4 regions of the Metabacillus sp. RB-C-LZQ-3-1 genome follow, and region 2 is predicted to be linked to each of the others. Evidence: predicted binding sites of a transcription regulator. Region 2 holds the regulator's gene; each other region holds the start of a gene.
What was found. Region 2 encodes Rex, which represses fermentation and respiration genes when NADH is low (regulators of the CRP and FNR family bind a similar motif). Its sites were predicted from a motif close to TTGTGAAATATTTCACAA; they were not measured.
Positions count from the first base shown of each region.

Region 1: qoxA (cytochrome aa3 quinol oxidase subunit II) is a predicted target of Rex. The motif match lies at 2,870-2,887, and genes of this name have one in related genera.
Region 3: yumC (ferredoxin--NADP reductase 2) is a predicted target of Rex. The motif match lies at 1,947-1,964, and genes of this name have one in related genera.
Region 4: ric (iron-sulfur cluster repair di-iron protein) is a predicted target of Rex. The motif match lies at 2,652-2,669, and genes of this name have one in related genera.

Region 1 covers NZ_JBZFLI010000008.1:1,617-7,133, reverse strand. Annotated here, with positions in the region: gene AC4GZ8_RS14080 (DNA topoisomerase III) at 1-932, shown strand, start outside; gene AC4GZ8_RS14075 (SRPBCC family protein) at 995-1,435, shown strand; gene AC4GZ8_RS14070 (nuclease-related domain-containing protein) at 1,693-2,667, shown strand; gene qoxA (cytochrome aa3 quinol oxidase subunit II) at 2,980-3,894, shown strand; gene qoxB (cytochrome aa3 quinol oxidase subunit I) at 3,963-5,517, shown strand, end outside.
Region 2 covers NZ_JBZFLI010000038.1:4,461-9,977, forward strand. Annotated here, with positions in the region: gene AC4GZ8_RS25885 (ABC-F family ATP-binding cassette domain-containing protein) at 383-2,317, opposite strand; gene moaC (cyclic pyranopterin monophosphate synthase MoaC) at 2,579-3,067, shown strand; gene AC4GZ8_RS25895 (redox-sensing transcriptional repressor Rex) at 3,541-4,185, shown strand; gene AC4GZ8_RS25900 (twin-arginine translocase TatA/TatE family subunit) at 4,210-4,407, shown strand; gene tatC (twin-arginine translocase subunit TatC) at 4,426-5,172, shown strand; gene AC4GZ8_RS25910 (YdiK family protein) at 5,187-5,390, opposite strand; gene AC4GZ8_RS25915 (CPBP family intramembrane glutamic endopeptidase) at 5,387-5,517, opposite strand, start outside.
Region 3 covers NZ_JBZFLI010000012.1:88,523-94,039, reverse strand. Annotated here, with positions in the region: gene dapF (diaminopimelate epimerase) at 1-27, shown strand, start outside; gene AC4GZ8_RS18135 (HesB/IscA family protein) at 130-492, shown strand; gene yumC (ferredoxin--NADP reductase 2) at 693-1,685, opposite strand; gene AC4GZ8_RS18125 (NAD(P)/FAD-dependent oxidoreductase) at 2,047-3,282, shown strand; gene AC4GZ8_RS18120 (NUDIX domain-containing protein) at 3,370-3,855, shown strand; gene AC4GZ8_RS18115 (YuiA family protein) at 4,010-4,135, shown strand; gene AC4GZ8_RS18110 (YuiB family protein) at 4,211-4,531, shown strand; gene spsC (stationary phase survival protein SpsC) at 4,742-5,458, shown strand; gene AC4GZ8_RS18100 (divergent PAP2 family protein) at 5,516-5,517, opposite strand, start outside.
Region 4 covers NZ_JBZFLI010000002.1:149,873-155,389, reverse strand. Annotated here, with positions in the region: gene AC4GZ8_RS04130 (molybdopterin oxidoreductase family protein) at 1-1,455, opposite strand, end outside; gene AC4GZ8_RS04125 (hypothetical protein) at 1,442-2,524, opposite strand; gene ric (iron-sulfur cluster repair di-iron protein) at 2,736-3,434, shown strand; gene AC4GZ8_RS04115 (hypothetical protein) at 3,513-3,971, opposite strand; gene AC4GZ8_RS04110 (serine/threonine protein kinase) at 4,281-4,955, opposite strand; gene AC4GZ8_RS04105 (pentapeptide repeat-containing protein) at 5,423-5,517, opposite strand, start outside.

The sequences.
Region 1 (5,517 bases), on a different contig from region 2:
GGGAAGAATCATTTTTTGCTAAAGGGAAACGCGTGATTTCACTTGGCTGGAAAGAAGTGTACAGTGATCATGATGACGAGGACAGTGAAGATGATCAAACACTTCCTGCTCTAACGGAGGGAGACGCTTTAGCGATTAGGTCGATCTCCAAAACATCTGGTGAAACAAAGCCTCCAGCTCGATTTAATGAGGCAACACTACTATCTGCTATGGAAAACCCAACAAAGTATATGGCAGGGGAAAGCAAGGACTTAATTAAAACAATCGGTGAGACAGGCGGACTCGGAACCGTTGCAACAAGAGCCGATATTATTGAAAAACTGTATAGTAGTTTCCTTATTGAGAAAAAAGGCAAAGAAATCCATATAACGTCAAAAGGCAAACAACTTCTGAACTTAGTCCCAGATGAATTAAAGTCACCTGTTCTCACAGCAGAATGGGAGCAAAAGCTTACGAAAATTTCAAAAGGGGCTCTAGCAAAAACAGCCTTTTTAAATGAAATGAAGCAGTATGCTAAAGAAGTTGTAAATGAAATTAAAAATAGTGAACAAAAATTCAAGCACGACAATATAACAGGAAGTAAATGTCCTGAGTGTGGCAAGCTGATGCTGGAGGTAAACGGGAAAAAAGGCAAAATGCATGTTTGTCAGGACCGTGAATGCGGCTATAAAAAAGGGATTTCAAAAGTCACCAATGCCCGCTGTCCAAACTGTCATAAAAAGCTCGAGCTCAGAGGCCAAGGAGAAGGTCAAATCTTTGTCTGCAAGTGCGGACATCGAGAAAAAATGTCAACCTTCCAAGAAAGACGAAAAAAGAACCAAAATAGCAAAGTATCAAAACGAGAAGTCGCAAACTACATGAAAAAACAAGAAGATAACTTTTCAAACAACGCATTAGCTGATGCATTAGCAAAGCTGAATTTGAAAGAATAAACATCTTATGTGTGAAACATTAAAGATAAGGAAGATCAAACGTGCCAATTATTAAAACAGATATGTTTATTTATGCACCGCGCGACATTTGCTTTGACGTTGCGCGTGATATCGATATTCATACCGAGTCCACAAGCCAAACCAATGAACGTGCCATCGGAGGTGTCACAAGCGGTCTCATCGGCTTAAACGAAACTGTCACCTGGGAAGCTGTCCACTTTGGGGTTAAGCAAAACCTAACTGTCCGGATCACAGAATTCGACTTCCCTAATCGATTCGTTGATGAAATGGAAAAAGGAGCCTTCAAACGCTTCTACCACGTCCATGAATTTATCGAAAAACAAACCGGAACCCTTATGGTCGACACCTTTGATTACACCTCCCCCTTCGGCATCATTGGAAGGCTTGCCGACCGACTGTTTTTAGAGCAGTATATGAAAGAATTTTTGATTAAGAGAAATCGGTATATAAAGAAGATTGCTGAAGAGAGAGTGGGCCGCTGAATGCGGCCCTTTTTGAATATGGGGTAGTATCAAAAACTTGGTTGATTAGCGAATTTTGACGAATTTTGTCAGTTGATCGATTAATTGGTAAAGTTGATAGATTTTCGTAAGAAGTTGATAGATTATTCCTTAAAGTTGAAAGATTTTTAGTAAAAGTTGATAGATAATCTAGCTCGCTTCAAAATTTTAAATAAAATTAGAGGAAATACTCGAGTTTTATCGAAAAATATAGGGATCAAATAAGAGGAGATGAGCCAATGATTGTGAAAAAGAGGGAAATTCCTCGTAGAATTTTGCAGTTACAAGCATTATTAGGTAGATTACCGGCAGGTCATCCTAAGTTTAATGAGTTTAAGGAACAATTATCTAAGAGATTAGCAGGGTATAAAGGAGAGAAAGCTATTGATTATCAACTATCGGGCGTTTTAGAGAAGGAAATATTCATTTTTAATGATTTGCGTTTAAAGGATTCAGAAAAGTACTTTCAAATTGATTCTCTAATATTGGCGAGATCTTATATTATCTTACTAGAAATAAAAAATATAAAAGGAACGATTTACTTTGACTCAAAATTTCATCAATTAATTCGTAGCCTAGATGGTATAGAGTCGGCCTTTCAAGATCCAATTACTCAATCCCTAAGACATAAAGAACAGATGAAGAATTGGTTAAAAAAATACTCTTTTTCCGATATACCGGTTATCCCCCTTGTTGTAATAAGTAATTCTAATACCCTTATCCGAACAGCCTCAAATGATTTAAATCACCTTAGTGACATGATTGTCAATGCCCTCTTCCTTCCTACAAAGTTACAAAAAATTCATCAATTGTATAAGCGACCTGTACTAACTGAAAAGGAAATGAAAAAATTATTAAGACAAATTAAAAAGGGACATATAGAAGAGGAATTTTCAATTCTAGAATCATTTTCTTTAAATAAAGGTGACATACAAAAAGGAGTGAAATGTCCAAAATGCAAGTCATTACCAATGACTAGAGTATATGCATCCTGGCTTTGTCCTAAATGTGAACATAAAGCAAAAGCCCTTCATCTAAATGCTTTAGAGGATTATCTTCTATTATTTGGGCAGGAAATAACAAATCAGAAATTAAGAGATTTTCTATGTATAGATTCTAACGCCTTAGCTACACGAATATTAAAGTCCGTTGGTTCTTCTACGAAAGGATCTACAAAAGATAGGGTTTATTTTCTATCCCTAAATCAGAAGTAACAATCTCCAATGAATAAGTTCTCCTCCCATGTAAGCAATATCTTTTCCAAAAAAGTGAACGTTTTATGATAAAAATATTACAAAATCGTGATCAAGCGTTGAACGTTGCATGACACTTCCGTAAAAAAGTAACTTTTAGGTTCGTCCTCTGCTATGATGTGGGTAATAGATATTGTGGAACCATACGTATGAATTTTTACGTATGTGCATTTCTTCACAATAGCAATTCACAACTTTTAAACTACATGTTAGTCAATCTAACTATAGTATAGATCCTAGTGAGTCTATGCGCGTAAAGAAAGGAGTACTTTTATGAAATTAAAATGGTCTTTGTTTGCAATTATTTTAACAATTGCTACCGTTTTATCTGGATGTGAGCCATTATTGGTTTTAGATCCAAAGGGGCCACAGGCTGAAAGGCTAGCAAGTGACATCCTATTATCAATGGGTATTATGCTATTTATTGTTCTTGCTGTATTTGGACTTTTAATTTACATGCTAGTAAAATACCGTGCTTCTAAGCAGCCGGATGATTATGAGCCGCCTCATATTCATGGAAATGTATGGGTTGAAGCAATTTGTGTAGGGATTCCAATTTTAATTGTTGCTTATCTTTCTTTTGTGTCTGTTCAAAGTAACTATATTGTTGAGGCAAAACCAGAAGGTTACGAGGATAAAGAGCCTTTAGTTGTTTATGCGTCATCTTCTAACTGGAAATGGCATTTTAGCTATCCAGAAGAAAATATTGAGACAGTTAATTACTTATATATACCGACAGATCGTCCGCTTGAATTTAAGCTATACTCACACGGACCAATTACAAGCTTCTGGATTCCACAGCTTGGTGGGCAAAAGTATGCGATGAATGATCATATTACAACCCTTCATCTTGCTGCAGATGCACCAGGTGAATATTTGGGACGTAACTCTAACTTTAGTGGGGAAGGCTTTGCTGAAAACACATTTAATGTAACGGCAATGTCTCAGAAGGATTTTGATGAGTGGGTTGATGAAGTAAAAGAAACAGCTGACCCGATTACAGAGGAAGAATTCTCGAAATTATTAGAGCCAGGACACCTTGGACAGTTAACATACACTGGGACTCATTTAGACTTCTCACCACCAAATGAACATCATCATGGTGGGGAAGAAGAAGCTTCTGACTCAGAAGAAGAGACAGAGGAATCACATGAGGATCATTCAGATCATGAACACATGAATCACTAAGAAGAAAAACTGGACCGTTCACGTTTTTTCTTACCAAATAATTAATTTCCGAAAGGAGTCACAATCGTATGGATTTCTTTGATCGTTTTGCCGTGCCTCATCCAAGTTTTGCGATCTATGCATCGATGGTTGCGATTGGTTTAACTGTAATTGCAATCCTTGCAGGCTTAACTTATTTCAAAAAATGGGGTTACTTGTGGCGTGAGTGGTTAACAACGGTTGACCATAAACGTATCGGTATTATGTATTTAATTTCTGCTTTAGTTATGTTATTCCGCGGTGGGGTCGACGCAATTATGTTGCGTGCACAGCTTGCCGTTCCTGATAATACTTTACTAGATTCACAGCATTATAATGAGATTTTTACAACTCACGGGGTTGTAATGATTCTCTTTATGGCAATGCCATTTATCATGTTCTTCATGAACTTGGTTGTTCCGCTGCAAATTGGAGCGCGTGATGTTGCATTTCCACGTCTTAATGCACTAAGCTTCTGGTTGTTCTTTATGGGAGCTATGTTATTTAACATTTCATTCGTTGTCGGTGGATCACCTGACGCAGGTTGGACTTCGTATTTCCCGCTGGCAAGTGAGGAATTCAGTAAGTCTGTTGGTACGAATTATTATATGATTGCGATACAGATCGCCGGGATCGGTACCTTGCTTACGGGTATTAACTTTATAACGACAATCATGAAAATGAGAGCACCTGGTATGACTTTAATGAAAATGCCTATGTTCACATGGTCAGCTCTTATTGCGAACTTAATCATCGTTTTTGCTTTCCCTGTATTAACAGTAGCATTAGCGATGGGAACAATGGACCGTCTATTTGGAACACATTTCTTTACGCTGGATAATGGCGGTATGGATATGCTTTGGGCGAACCTGTTCTGGGTTTGGGGACATCCTGAAGTATACATCTTAATTTTACCGGCATTCGGTCTTTACAGTGAGATCATTTCAACATTCTCCGGCCGTAACCTATACGGTTACAAGTCAATGGTTTGGTCAATGGTCATTATCTCACTTCTATCATTCTTAGTATGGGCTCATCACTTCTTTACAATGGGTCAAGGTGCGTTTACAAACAGTATCTTCTCAGTTACAACAATGGCGATTGCCGTACCAACTGGGGTTAAGATCTTTAACTGGTTATTTACGTTACGTAAAGGTAAAATTCGTTTTACAACACCAATGTTGTATTCAATTTTATTTATTCCGTTATTTACATTAGGCGGGGTAACAGGGGTTATGCTTGCGATGTCTGCGGCTGACTACCAATACCATAATACAATGTTCTTAGTTGCTCACTTCCACAATGTTATTATTCCTGGTGTAGTGTATGCTATGCTTGCAGGTTTAACCTATTATTGGCCAAAAATGTTCGGCTTTATGTTGAACGAAAGAATTGGGAAATGGACAGCTTGGTTGCTTTCTATCGGTTTCGTCCTAGCATTTATTCCAATGTATATTACTGGTTTAGACGGTCAAGTACGTCGTAGCTTCACATATTCAGAAGCAACTGGATTTGGACCATTAAACATGGTTTCATTTATCGGTGCCGGAATTATGATGATCGGTTTTGCGTTAATTGTATATAACATCTATTACAGCATTCGTT
Region 2 (5,517 bases):
GAGGATGACCAAGGCGCTTGCACTTTCGTTCTGCTTTTTTCGACAAAATCATATTTCTCCACATCAATTTTAGTCATGTTCTGTAAATATCCTTAAAAAGGATGGTTATCCACAGGATGTTAACGATTTTTTGTAGAATTGTGTAAAAGGAGTGAAAATGCTGTCAAATCAGTAAAAAATCCTATGTGTATAACTTGGATAAATAAACATAAATTTGTGGATAATGTGTATAAGTCTGTTGATATGTTGAAAATAAAGGATTCAACATGTGGATAAAAGAGTGGATTGTGCATAACAAATTTTTAACTTATCTGAGACTCTATGAAATTTGTCGAAATATATTCCAGTGAATAAGAAAAACAGCGAAGACAAGTTCGCTGTTTTAGTGGAGCTGTTCCCATTCAGTCATTAGTTGCTCTAATTCTGAATTCAGTTGTTCATTTTCTGTGTTAATTTTTTGTACTTGCTCATGGTCCTGATAAACGGTTGGATCGCAAAGTAAAGCTTCATTCTCTTCAATTTTTTCTTCGAGCTTACTAATGCTTTGTTCAATTTCTTCAATTCTTCGTTGTTTTTGTCGTTCAAGCTTTTTGAGTTCTTTTTCCTGCTGGTAGTTTAGTTTTCCTTCTGATGCAGAATGACTGGTATTTTGCGAAACGTTCTTTTTCTCTTCTACTTCCAGTCGCTCAAGCTCTAATTTTTCTTCCTTCTTTGTTATAAAATAATCATAGTCACCTAAGTATTCAGTTATGTTATGACTTGATAGCTCAAATACTTTTGTGGCAATACGATTTATAAAATAACGGTCGTGAGAAACAAAAAGGATGGTACCTGGAAAATCAATTAAAGCATTCTCCAAAATTTCCTTACTATCTAAATCTAGATGGTTCGTCGGTTCGTCAAGAATGAGGAAATTGGCTTTTTGCAACATCAGCTTAGATAGGGCTAGCCTTGCTTTTTCTCCACCGCTTAAAGTTGAAACAGGCTTAAGTACATCATCACCTGAAAATAGGAAGTTTCCAAGCACGGTGCGAATTTCCTTTTCTGTTTTCTGTGGATATTCATCCCAAAGCTCGTCCAAAACTCGCTTATTTGACGTTAAATCAGCTTGCTGCTGATCATAATAACCAATTTGTACATGGGACCCTAATGAAAACGTACCTGTTAAGGCATCAAGCTTTTGAACAATGGACTTTAATAAAGTTGATTTCCCAATTCCATTTGGACCAACAAGTGCGATTGAATCTCCTCGAGAAATGGAAAACGAGATATTTGATATGATAGGGTTTTGTTTATCATATGAAACAGAGATATTTGTTGCTTTTAACACATCATTTCCACTTTGTCTATCAATATCAAATTGAAAGCTTGCAGACTTTTCATCTCCAAGGGGTTTAGTCATTAACTCCATTTTTTCTAACTTTTTTCTTCTGCTTTGTGCAAGTTTTGTCGTGGAGGCTCTAGCTAAGTTTTTCTGAATAAAGTCTTTAAGTTTAGCAACTTCCTCTTGTTGTCTTTCAAAGCTTTTTAATTCTTTTTCATAGTTTTCAGCTTTTTGGGTTAAATAATTACTATAATTTCCAATGTATTTAGTACTCGTATTTCTGCTGATTTCATAAACCTGTGTTACAATTTTATCCAGAAAATATCTGTCATGTGAAACAATCAATATAGCCCCTGGATAATTTTGCAGATATTGTTCTAACCAGGTTAATGTTTCTATGTCAAGATGGTTTGTAGGCTCATCCAAAATTAAGAGATCTGGTTTTGTTAATAACAATTTACCCAAGGCTAAGCGTGTTTTTTGGCCGCCACTTAAAGAGGATATTTTTGTTTCCGGATTAAAGCTGCTAAAACCTAATCCATGTAGAACGGAACGTATATCTGCTTCGTACTGATAACCGCCTTCCTCTTTAAATTTCACTTGTAATGTATCATATTCTTTTAAAAGTTGTTCAAACTTTTGAGCTTCACCACTGGGATCAACAGTCGACATGCGTTGTTCAAGATTCCGCATTTCTTCTTCCATTAATTTAAGATGCTTAAAAACTAAATTCATCTCATCCCATATGGATAATTGTGATTCCAGGCCGGTATCTTGTGCTAAGTAACCGATTGATACATCCTTAGGTTTAATGATTTCACCGGAATCATAGGACATCGCTCCAGAAATTATTTTTAAAAGTGTTGATTTACCAGCTCCATTGCGGCCAACGAGAGCAATTTTATCTCTAGTTTGTACTTCTAGCTTAATATTCGATAAAATAGGATCAGCACCAAAGTATTTACTAAGTTGATTTATTTGTAACAATATCATTGTTTTTCACCTCTACTAATGATTTAAGTGTAGCTTAATAAGGCACTTATAAGCAACAATGATAGATTTCTAAATGAAGGAATCTGAGGAAAAGCTCTTCATTTGGATGATAAGTGACAAAAGGTAGTGAGAACTTGAGGTAAAAGTACCTCATAGGAAATAGAAGGAACAAAAGTCAAAAATCATTCTCTAATTGTCACAATTACAAGACAGACAGAAGCAAAAAAATAGTGTATAGTCTAAGTATAAGGGGATTTGTATATGTCAGAGTTTACTCATTTCAATGAACAAGGCAGAGCAAAGATGGTTGATATTTCTGCTAAGGAAGAAACAGTTAGAACAGCTCAAGCTAGAACTAGCATAACTGTTACCGAAGAAGTTTATAAGCAAGTCATTCATCATGAGATTGGTAAAGGTGATGTTCTATCCGTTGCTCAGGTAGCTGGCATTATGGCGGCAAAACAAACATCAAACGTTATTCCGATGTGTCACCCAATTTCAATTAAAGGTGTAAATATTGAATTTGAATGGGAAGTTAAGGATCCTTCTTATACTTTATGTATTTCAGTAACTGTAAAAACGAAAGGAAGTACAGGTGTTGAAATGGAAGCGTTAACCGCTGCAAGCATTACAGCACTTACTGTTTATGACATGTGTAAAGCTGTTAATAAAGGTATGGTCATAGGGGAAACCTATTTAGTTGAAAAAACAGGTGGCAAAAGTGGTGATTTTTTAAGAAAAGAAAGATGACAACAAGCGTGAAAAAGGAGTAGCTGTTATTGTCAAAGTAACAAAATTTATATGTTTTGTACTTTAGTTGGATGGCTAGCTCAATGCCTAGACCCGAAGCACAGGACGTGCGAGTGCAGTTACCGTGACCGGACGCCGCGATTTTAACTGCCTCGAGGGCATAAGTCAATTTGAAAATTGAAGGCAAAGAACGACTTCTATTCCAAATCATCTTATGCCTGTCGGGGCTGATCAAGGCGCTTGCGCTTTTCTTAACAGATAAGAAAGTATAAAATTTTGTACTTAGTATAGGTGTCTAGCTCCAGCGCCTATCGTCTATCAAACTTCAGATCATCTCCCTACGATAAGTCAACATCGGTTCGCTTCGCTTACCGTGTTTCCTAAATCTTTAGTCGATGCTCCTCCAGTTTGTACGGCGATGACCAAGGCGCTTGCGCTTTTCTTAAGTGTTTGTGTGAATGTGAGGGATCAGATTGAATATAGACCAAACGAAAATACCGCAGGCAACAGCAAAGAGGTTGCCATTATATTACCGTTTTTTAAAAAATTTACATTCATCAGGAAAGCAGCGTGTATCATCAGCTGAGCTAAGCGATGCTGTAAAGGTAGATTCTGCTACGATTCGAAGAGATTTCTCATATTTTGGGGCGTTAGGAAAGAAAGGGTATGGTTATAATGTAAATTATTTGTTATCCTTTTTTAGAAAAACGTTAGATCAAGATGAAACAACAAAGGTTTGTTTAATAGGAGTAGGGAACTTAGGTACTGCTTTTTTACATTATAATTTTACGAAGAACAACAATACTGTTATTTCCTTAGCATTTGATGTCGCACAAGATAAGGTGGGGACAGAAATTGGTGGAGTTCCTGTTTTTCATTTAGATGATCTTGAGAAACAGCTTCCTGATGATGTGACAGTCGCTATTTTAACAGTACCAGCAGCGGTTGCACAATCAATTACCGATCGCTTAGTCGCAAAGGGAATTAAAGGAATTCTTAATTTTACACCCGCGCGAATCAATGTTCCTGATGAAATAAGGATTCATCATATTGATTTAGCAGTCGAACTTCAATCACTTGTTTACTTTTTAAAGCATTATCCAAATGATGAAAAATAATAATAGACAAAGGAGATGGATTCAATGCCATCAGTAGGAATCGGAAGCCTTTTATTAATCGTTTTTGTTGCGCTACTTATTTTTGGACCAAAGAAGTTGCCACAGCTAGGAAAAGCAGCAGGTAATACATTACGAGAGTTTAAAAATGCTACGAAAGGTTTAGCGGATGATGATGACGATGATCAAGATGCTAAGCAAAAGAATAAGGAAGAAGTCAAGTAAGATAGGATGAAACCCGATATGAGACAAGATGAAATGTCGGTCATTGAACATATAACAGAGCTGAGAAAACGACTCGTCATTGTTGTCGTTTTCTTTTTCTTAGCTGTTATTGCTGGTTTTCTGCTTTCAGGACCGATCATTATATATTTACAGCATACCGACGAAGCAAAGGCATTAACATTAAATGCATTTAATCTTACAGACCCATTAATGGTCTACATGAAATTTGCATTTATTATTGCGTTTGTTATAACTTCGCCAATCATTTTATATCAGCTTTGGTCTTTTGTAAGCCCTGGCTTATATGAAAAAGAAAGAAAAGTAACCTTAAGCTACATACCAATTTCAGTTTTCCTGTTTTTATTAGGCGTGGCCTTCTCATACTTTATTCTTTTTCCATTTGTCATAGATTTTATGGAAAGAATATCAAATAAATTGGATGTAAACCAAGTAATTGGAATCAATGAATACTTTTCTTTTTTAATCCAACTAACTCTTCCGTTTGGGTTGCTCTTTCAGTTACCAGTTGTAATTATGTTTTTAACAAGATTAGGAATCGTCACACCGATGTTTTTATCAAAAGTACGAAAATATGCTTATTTTGTACTGTTAGTGATCGCAGCACTTATTACACCGCCTGAATTAGCTTCACACTTAATGGTATCTATACCTCTATTTATTTTATATGAAATTAGTATTTGGGTTTCAAGAGCAACATATCGGAAGTCACAAAAATTGAGATTTGAAGAAGAAAACAAAAAATGAGACTGTTCATAGTCTCATTTTTTTATGTTCATCTTTTTGATTTTTCTAGATAAAATAAACATTCTAATGGCTACTCCAATATCGAATGTTGCAATCAGCATCAATAAAATTGTTGGAAAGGTAAAAATACCATCTCTTGCACTGTTAATCGCTAAATAGATAAAAAGTAACCCCATGATCAAATAAAAAATAGCCATGGAAATAGGGTTTGTTCTCATTTTAAAAAGCCCCCAATAATTACTTGCATCTGTTCTAATTGTTCCATTTGCTGCATGATTCTTTCAATATCCTCTCGAAAAACAGTTTGAATGATCACAACCATTGTGTTCATTGAAACATGTGCGA
Region 3 (5,517 bases), on a different contig from region 2:
TGCACAGGAACATTTTTCATAAAATAAAGATATGAATTATGTCTAATAGGGTGAATTATTTGAGTGATTAGATCTATAAGATGTATACTATAAATAGATCCTTTCATTAAAAGCAAGGAGGTATATAATATGAGCGACATTGTCAAAATTACAGAAGCGGCTGCTTATCAGATAAAAGATATGATGAAAGAACATGAAGAGGAAAATGCCTATCTTCGTGTTGGTGTAAAGGGAGGAGGCTGTAGCGGCCTTTCCTATGGTATGGGCTTTGAGCATGAGATAAGTGAAGATGATCAAGTTCTTGAACAGCATGGTATGAAGATTCTTATTAAAAAAGAAGATGCGCCGATTTTAAACGGAACAATCATCGATTTTAAACAATCGATGATGGGCGGCGGATTTACAATTGATAATCCAAATGCGATTGCAAGTTGTGGATGCGGATCATCATTTAGAACAGCTACAAATACTGGTACTCCAGAGGAGTGTTAATCATGAAAAAAACGACTATCTGAATTAGTAGTCGTTTTTTTCATATATAAAAGTTTGGTACTTAGTTTTAGTGTCTAGCTCCAGGCGCCACCGGCTCTAGGTCTAGTAAAATAGAAATTGAAGGTGAAAAGCACTTTCTATTCCTATTCGCCACGCCTTATGCTTGTTGCCGAATGGTTAGAGCTTTGCGCTTTTCTTAATTAATTAAACAAACTCGTGCTATGAAGAGGTTGGACTCGTGCTTTTGGATCCATAAAGGCTTTTGCATTATTAACTGCAGTAGGTGCTTCACCAAATCCGCTTGCAATAAGCTTCACTTTTCCGTCATACGTACAAATGTCGCCAGCTGCATAGATTCCTTCAATATTTGTTTCCATTTTTGAATTTACAACAATTGAATTCTTCTCGATCGCTAAGCCCCAATTTTTGATAGGCCCAAGTGAAGAGACAAAACCGTAATTCACAATAAGGTCATCAATTTCGAGGACCTCTTTACGGTCACCTTTTACTTCTTCTAAAACTAATTGTCTAATCGATGTATCACCAATAACTTCAGATGGGACAAATGGTGTTAGAATATCTACTTTTGATTTTTTAAGAAGCTCAACACTATGTTCATGAGCTCTAAACTTATCACGTCTATGAATTAATTTTACATTTTTAGCAATAGGCTCCAACATGAGTGCCCAGTCCACGGCAGAATCACCGCCGCCGAGAATCGCTACATTTCGGTCGGAAAATTTAGATAAATCATCCACAAAATAGTGTAAGTTTTGGCCTTCATATTTTTCTGCACCATCAAGTTCTAATTTTCTAGGTTGGAAAGCGCCATTACCTGCTGTAATAATAATTGTTTTTGTATAATGAACCTCACTATTCGTTGTAAGCTTAAAAATACCATCTGCTTTTTTATCAACTTGTTCTACTGCTTGTTCTAAAACGACAGTAGGGGAAAACTGCCCCATTTGCTCTTTTAAATTGTTAACAAGTTCCTGAGCTCTTACCTTTGGAAAGCCAGCAACATCATATATGTATTTTTCAGGATATAATGTAGAAAGCTGTCCGCCTAGTTGTGGAAGGCTTTCAATAATTTTTACACTCGCTTGTCGCATTCCACCGTAAAAAGCGGTAAATAACCCGACAGGTCCTCCGCCAATAATGGTTATATCATAAACTTTCGTATCTTCTTTCACATAACATCCTCCTCTTCACATCTATGTAAAAATCTTATCATAACTAAGTTCATTATTTCATGTCTCATATCCTTTATAATCTTATTTTTTAAAAAATAGACGAAATATTCTAAATTATAATGTATTTTCAAAAAAAAATATACTACCTTGTAAGAAAAAACTACTTGAAAAAAATTGATAGTATAGATATTATGAAATATAGGTGTAATTATATATATTTATATGTATTTCTAAGAGAAAATAACCAACGTGTGTTTTGGTAAGTGAATCATTTCACAAAGTTTTATCTCTTAAATAAAATAAAATGTTGTGATTCGGTGGATTATAGTAATAACATCATTCGAATTTTGACAACAATCTTATGGAAAAGGTGGATGTATCGGTGAGAAAGCCAAGAGTCGTTATTTTAGGTGCAGGTTATGGTGGATTAATTACAGTTACACGTTTACAGAAACAAATCAGTGTTGATGAAGCTGAAATTACATTAGTGAATAAAAATGATTATCACTATGAAACAACATGGTTGCATGAAGCTTCAGCAGGTACGTTGCATCACGATCGTGCTCGCTACCAAATTAAAGACATCATTGATAACAACCGTGTGAAGTTTGTAAAAGATACAGTTGTTTCAATTGATAAAGAAGCGAAGAAAGTTGTTTTAGAAAATGGTGAGGTTGAGTACGATTATTTAGTAATCTCATTAGGTGCACATCCTGAAACTTTTGGTATTCAAGGATTAAAAGAATATGCATTTGGTATTACAAGCATCGATTCAGCAAGACAATTACGTGAGCATATTGAATATCAATTTGCTACGTACAACATGGAAGCTGAGAAAAAAGATGAGCGCTTAACAATCGTTGTAGGTGGAGCAGGATTCACTGGTATCGAATTCTTAGGTGAGCTTGGAAACAGAATTCCTGAACTTTGCAAAGAGTACGATATTGACTTTAATAAAGTTCGTATTATCTGTGTTGAAGCAGCTCCAACAGCACTTCCAGGATTTGATCCTGAGTTAGTTGATTATGCAGTAAATCACCTTCAAAAGAAAGGTGTAGAATTCATGATCGGTACAGCAATTAAAGAATGTATCGAAGATGGAATCATTGTTGCTAAAGGCGAGGAGCTTGAAACAATTAAAGCTGGTACAGTTGTATGGGCTGCAGGTGTACGCGGTAACAGCGTTGTGGAAGAAGCTGGCTTTGAAAACATGCGTGGCCGTGTAAAAGTTGATGGTTACTTACGCGCTCCAGGACATGAGGATGTATTTATCATTGGAGATTGTTCATTAATTATTAATGAAGAAATCAATCGTCCATATCCTCCAACTGCTCAAATCGCAATGCAACAAGGTGAGACATGTGCGAAAAACTTAGCAGTAGCGATTCGCGGCCGTGGTGAAATGGCTACATTCACACCAGATATTAAAGGTTCTGTAGCTTCACTTGGTGAGGACGATGCAGTTGGTGTTGTATTTGGTAAAAAACTTGTTGGAACAAAGGCATCATTTATGAAAAAAATGATTGATAACCGTGCATTATACATGGTTGGTGGTCCTTCATTAGTATTGAAAAAAGGTAAATTTAACATCCTTTAAGATTATTCTCAAAGACAAGGGCTTTTGCTCTTGTCTTTTTTATTCCCATTTTCACATGATAGAATGAATTAGAGAGGGAGTGAAGGCATGAGTCAGTCTAAAAGGGGCAACGTATGGCTTGCCGTTTCAGGTATTGTTGAGAATGAGAATGGTGAGTGGCTTGTAGTGAAAAAAAGATATGGTGGGCTAAAAGGAATGTGGTCTTTTCCCGCTGGATTTGTTAATCAGGGTGAAACGGTAGATGAAGCGGTATTAAGAGAGGTTAAAGAAGAAACAGGAATCAGTACAACCATTAAAGGAGTCGTTGGAATTAGGTCGGGTGTGATTGGAGAACACATTAGTGACAATATGATTATTTTTTTCTTAATGGCTAAAACAAAGGAAATTTTCGTTCAAGAGAAAGAAATAGAAGAAGCAGTCTTTATGAAGCCTAATGAACTGGAAGTTAACTCTGATTCATCAAACTTACTAAAAGACTTGGCCAGAATGAAAATTGAGTCTAAATTAATGAAATACGATTATTTTCATCCTGGGGACCAATTCGGGTATAGGTCATACACTTTATTTTTATAATATTCTAAAAAATAAGAATTCCGGAGTATTGCAAAGGAAACATATATTGTATTCGCTTACATAAACCTTTTTGTAAGATTTTCTTCCTTTATCATTGTCAGAATAATTGGTATATTGTATCAACAACCATTTCAATCCTAAAGGAGAGACGATAATGAGTACAACAACTAAGGTAGAGACGAAGGAATGTCCTTACTGTGCTGGAAAAGGGTATTTTCAATTGATCTTAGGTGGCTCAGAAACTTGCAATAGCTGTGAGGGAACAGGGAAGAAGTCATAAAACGTTCACTGAGTAAGGATTGACTGTCTATCTATTGTTCAGTACACTTAAAATGGTGTAATGGAGGTGATAGACATGTTAAGCTTACCTGTTTTACTAATATCAATGCTATTATTTTTAGTTTTATTTTTTGGTATTGGATTTTTATTAAATATGCTTTTACGCATGTCTTGGATTATGGCAATTGTGTACCCAATTGTCTGTATTTTTATTATAGATAATGTGAGATTTATAGAATATTTTCAAAAACCTGGTGCTTCTTTTTCAGCTTTAGGTGATAAAATTCTGTCATTAGCTTTAGCAGATATATTGATTTTATCATCCGGGCTAATTGGTGCCATTCTTTCAGGAGTGATCATTAAGATGCTCCGAAAAAGAGGCTACCAAATGTTTTAATTTTGGCAACAAAAAGGCTGGTCATCATCTAATTGATGACCAGCCTTTTTGTTATTTATCAGAAGGGCTTAATGGTTTTTGGGATTCAAAGATAATGGAGAAATGAATTGTCAGCTTTCAAACTGGTAAAATATGTTTCCTGTTAAAAGTGAATATTTCCTCAGCAAATTGGGAACGAATAGATTTGTGAGAGGAGTGAATAGGAAATATATGATCAGTATAAAAAGAGTATGTAGAAGGCTTTTCATGTCGATATTATTTCTTGGTGCATTAACAACAACTTTTGAGGTTATTTCAGGAGTAGAAGCTAAGGATGTAGTCAATTGGTACAATAAAGATCATGCAAATATTGAAGATGAGCCTTTAGGTGAAAACGATGGCAGATTTCGCTTTTTAGGACTTACATTTAAGTCGATGAATAGTGAACCATCAGTACAAACAGAGATATCTTCAAGTGTTGAGACTGTAAATCAAGAGGTATCATTAGAAGAAGCCATTGACTGGTCACAATATCCTGTAAAAAAGGTAGTTGCTACAGGCTATACAGCTGGAGTAGAATCAACAGGAAAACATCCAGATCACCCAAGCTACGGAATTACATACTCAGGTGTGAAAGTAAAACGTGATTTATATTCAACTGTTGCAGCAGACCTGGATGTCTTTCCATTAGGAACCATTCTCTTTATTCCTGGGTATGGCTATGGAGTTGTAGCAGATAAAGGTGGGGCGATTAAGGGGAATCGATTAGATCTCTACTATGAAACAGTAAATGATGTTTATGCTAACTGGGGCAAAAAACAATTAGATGTGTATGTGGTAAAAATGGGTGACGGGAAGTTAACAGAAGAACAGTTAAAAAAATTAAATGAAGAAGAATCTATGCAGGTATTTAGGCAAAAATATATAAAAAGCAAAACAAAAAGCTAATGGTTAGCAGCCATTAGCTTTTTTGTATAAATACTTATTATATTCAGCTATGTATGTTT
Region 4 (5,517 bases), on a different contig from region 2:
AATAATCCTTCCTTCAAGATTTGTCACTGTTCCCTCATCTTCTGACCAGGTAACAGATGGTAAAATAACATCAGCGAATTCCGCAGATTCTGATAAATAAAAGTCTGAACAAACCATGAAATCAAGATTTTTAAGAGCCTTTTTTACAAAATTTAAATTTGGAGCAGAAACAGCAGGGTTCGAACAAAGTAAATACAAACCACGAATAGTTTTCGCATCCATTAATTCGAACATTTCATAAGCAGATACACCTGGTCCTGGCATTTCTTCTGGTGTGATCCCCCATACCTCACAAACCTCTTCAACATGCTTTGGATTTGTAATTTTTCTGTATCCTGGCAATAAGTCTGATTTCTGCCCATGCTCACGTCCGCCTTGACCGTTTCCTTGACCGGTGAATGTTGCAATCCCTGCTTTTGGACGACCAATTTTCCCTGTTACTAAGGCCATATTGACATAGGCCGAAACATTATCAACACCTTTGTGCTGCTGTTCAACTCCCCTTGCAAACATGACAATAGCATTTGGTGCTTTTCCGTAAATTTGTGCTGCTTTTTTAATTTTTTCTATTGAAACTCCTGTTATTTCACTTGTGTACTCTGGAGTAAATCCTTTCACTACTTCTTTCGTTTCTTCAAATCCATTCGTATGGTTTGCTACAAATTCGCTGTCTACATGCCCATTTTCGATTAATAAATAAAGAATTCCATTTGCTAATGCAAGATCTGTACCTGGCTTTAAGTCCAAATGAATATCTGCTCTTCTCGCAATCGGTGTTTCTCTTGGATCTGCAACAATTAAATAACCGCCTCTTTCCTGAACTGCCCAAACACGGAACATAGAGGTTGGATGACATTCTGCTGTATTACTTCCAGCAATAAATAAGCAATCTGTTTCATGAATATCAGTCCAAGGAAGTGTTGAGCCACGGTCAACACCAAATGAGCGGAGAAATCCACCGGCTGCACTTGACATACAGAAGCGGCCATTGTAATCAATATATCTCGTCCCTAATGCTACCCTTGCAAACTTCCCAGTTAAATAACATTTTTCATTTGTCATGGATACACCACTAAAAACAGAGAGTGAGTCTTTCCCATAATTTTTCTGCAAATCTAAGAATTTTCTTGTAATCAGATCGTAAGCTTCTTCCCAGGTTGCTTCACGGAAGCCTTCTTTTGTCCCCTTCAAGCTTGCGTTATCACGTATGAGCGGTCTTAAGATTCGATCTTTATGATTTGTTTGCTGGTAGGCAGTTACACCTTTCGGACACATTTTTCCTACCGTTACCGGCCAATCGTATCGTGGTTCTACTCCAATAATTTTGTTTGTGGTTGTATTCACTCGTAAATTCATACCGCACTGCATCCCACAGTAGCTGCAATGTGTTTTTATCAACTTTTCATTTGGATGATTCAAATTTTCAATTTCTCTAAAAAATTTATCCCTGTGCATGCTGGTTGGCCTCCTTTACCTTGATTTTGTGTGTAGGTGATCCTGAAAATCTTGATATTCTGTATTTTCTTCTGCATGGTAGACATAGTTCTGCTAAATGAAAGCCATCCTCCTTATGAAAATCTATCTGATTTACTCCTAGTACTTCGATGACATCATTTGATTGTTCTACAGACACAAACTTTTCCCCACAAACCTTGCATGTTTTCATCGATTGCTCCGCATAATGCTCCCGATAATTACGGGCAAATACACTTAATGGCCGAAACGGTATGTGGGCAAGCTTTCCAAACGGAAGATAAATTAATGTGATAATAACGGAATATTGATGAATCAATGACATGATCGGTTGCCCATAACCATGCAAAAAGACATTCACAAAAGTTAACGCTAATCCTGTAATGGAAATCAATAATAAAAGATATAGAGGTAAAAAATCATACATAAAGGTTTGTTCTGCTCTTGCTTGCATATTCTTCAAACGACGATAAAGAGCCATACAAACACCAGCAATGACCATAATCGCTGTAATATTTAATGCATTGTAAAAGAAGAAAGCTAAAATTCCATCTGCTTTAACACTCATGATGTCAATTCCCATTGCCACGACGGTATAGTAACCATTTTCCTCCATCGTAAAGTACATCCATCCGAAAACTAGAGGAAAGGTCACAAAGCATGATAGGATACATCCCCAGCCGATTAAAATATGCTGTAACCAGCGATATATCCCTCTATTCCAAATAAAGTTATACGTCACTAGCTGTTCTGTTGATGTTTTAGGTGTTGATTTCCTAAATAAAAGCTTTAGCCCTTTTTTGATAAATATTTTTGTAGGCGGTCTTTCTCCCCAAGCAATAAATCGGTAAAAGAAACCTCCAATAAAAACAATTGTTCCTACCATGTATCCATACAAATTTAAATCAACATGTGTAAACATCCTTGTTCCTATAAAAGTCAGGATAATAATGGCTGAAACTGTTAAAAACATTGATTTTGCAAAGTGGGATGCAAAAGCATCATTAAGTGATTGTTTTTTTCTTTTTCCAATTGGCACAAGGTCTACCATTTTTGTTCCTCCTTATTTCTGAAAAGCTTTTTCCCATTTTCCAAAAATTCTTCGGTTTAAATTTTCTTAAATTTTCATTTGAAATATTACTTATGTTCTTCACTATAATTGAAACCGAATTTTATAGATGTGATTTTTCTCACAAAGAAATTTCAAAGAAACTGTTACTCTGGATTTGAGATGTCAAATTTAAAACAGGAGGTTATTAGAGATGTCAATGTTTCATGAAACATCAATAATTGGAGAAATTGTCAGTGTATTCCCAAAGTCTAGTGATTTTTTTAAGGGATATAGAATTGATTTTTGCTGCGGAGGAAATCGACAATTAATCGAAGCCATTGTTGAGAAAAACCTTCCAGCAGATCATATCTTAAACGAGTTAAATGAACTATATGAACAAACAAGGAACCAACCAAGGATTGATTGGAGAAAGGCAAGTAATCGTGATCTAATCGACTTTATTGTGAACAAACATCACAGATATTTAAATGAGGAATTACCACACTTGAGTCCTTACGTAACAAAGGTGTTACGAGTTCATGGAAAAGGTAACCCGTACTTGGCAGATGTATATCAGTTATTCAATGAGTTAAAAACAGAACTGGAACAACATCTTATAAAGGAAGAAACAGAAGACTTTCCACTTATTTTGGAAATGGAGAATATTTCATCTGAACAAACAAGAGATAACATGATGAAGAAAATGAATGACTTGCTTGAAGAGCATGACCATGCTGGGGAGATTATGAATAAAATACGAAAAGTAACAAATGACTTTACGCCACCAAAAGGTGCATGCGGAACTTACCGTGTTGTTTACCAAAGACTAGAAGAACTTGAAAGTGATTTATTTGAACATATTCATTTAGAGAATAATGTGTTGTTTCCACGGCTAGTTGTTAACGAATGAACATCATTCAAAAACAAAAAACCCCCGATTTCCTCGGGGGTGTACTTATTTATTGTTATGTTTGTCGTATAATAATGTTTATTTTTTTAACTTCTTTTCAAGAAAATATACTGAAATTATTAGAATGAGTCCGATAAAAATATAAGATACTGCTCCATTCCCATAAATAGTACCATTAAAATAACTATTTGCACCTTCTGTTTTAGAATAGGTGTATGGCCCTTCTCTGATTGCTTTTATATAATTGCCGCCTTCATTTTCAATAGCTATGGCATCCTCTGTTTTTATTCCTTTCATAGAATAGTACTTTGTTCCCTTTGGATAGGCATTAGAAAAATTTCCTCCCAATTGCTCCATATCTGAATAATTTGTTACTTCGCCAATTTTCTGCTCTACCTCGGTAACATATTCACCCTCACTTACAACATAAATATTTTCTTCCCACACCACAAATTGATAGGCCCATGACGTAGCAAAAGAAACACTTTGAATACAAATAAAAGAAATAGTCAGCAATACAACTATAACGCTCTTCATTAAACATCCCCCTTTCTTCTTTAGACGTTAAATAGGAGATGCTGGTTTCTTTATTAAAGAGGACAAAAAAAGGATTGCATTAAAACAATCCTCCAGACTTTTCATATTAACTGCTATACGAACTAAAGAAACTACTAGATTTACCTTTTCTTTTATAGTATTGGTGTCCATATTTAGACGGATGATGACGATTTGAGTATTTTCCTCGTTTAAAATCACTTGAGCTATATCTACCATGAGATTTTTTACCTAATAAAGATTTTAAGATTTTATTTAACATTTGAAATTCCTCTCCTTTTTTGAATGTATTCATTTCCAAAACACTTTTAACTTTAGTACATCCTTTATAAAATCTTCAATTGATGAGTGTTGTCTTTGGTTATACCACCTTTGAATGGTTTCCAAAAGCCAAATGGGGATCGCCTTGCCATCAACTAAGTGATAATATTCATCATAGGCTTTTTTCAAATGATCCCATCGATGGTCATTACCAGGTTTCAAGTACTCAGATACATCGATCACTTTGGCTCTGCCATTCTGAAGTAAAATATTCTTCAAATGAATATCACGTGGATTTAAATTCATTTTTTTTGCATATCTACGTGCGTCTTCTACATCCTGAATAACCTGTGGCGGAATATGAATACCTTGTAAAAGACAGTCATAAAGTGTAATGCCGGTTTCGTAACTTAATACTAAATATCTATCAAAAGCCCCGTAGCATTTAGAAAAATAAGGTGATCCCTTTAATTCTTTATACACTTTCGCTTCGGTTTGAATTTTTCCTTTTTTATCATCAGCATATAATTTAAAAGCATATGATGGTTCTTGAACATATTGAAAAACAGCCGCATCTGTACCAACACCGATACAGCTTAAATCGTTAACACTTCCCGAAATCGTTACTGGTTTATTTTTGGGGTTTGATGTAATTTTTATTTGGGATAATAGCTCATCAACTATGTACAAATCTTCTTTTTTCATAACCCTCACCTAATTTCTCCTAAAGTAACAATAAGTTCTAAAGGAAATAGTTATTGCTTAAATAAATATGCTTCTTCAAGATGAAACATACTATAGAGAAAATAGATTTTGCTTCTATTTAATCTGTAAGCTAGAAGAATGAATGAAAATCGTATCCTTTACTAAACGAAAAAAGATCCTTACCGATGGTAAAGATCTAAAAAAGACCTTTACCAATTGAAAACTAATTGGCAAAGGTCTCGCTAGCAAAATATACTTGCCAACAAAGCCGGGGAACTAAAAATTTCCCGAAATGACGACTTTGTTTAACAGCTACTCCCCTTTGGAGGAATTCACGTTTCATTCATCTTTTATCTATTTTAGCAAAATTAATACATATTGTCAATCTTCAGAAAAACAAACAACTTCTAAACATAATACCCCTGTATGAAATGTTATATTCCATTAATTTTTTGACAATAAAAAAATTAACCTAGCCAATGAATGGGAATACTTAAAGATGGAGGTAATTTTGTGTTCATATCTCCATTAGCGGAATTAACTTGTGCTTGAGTTAAAAAGA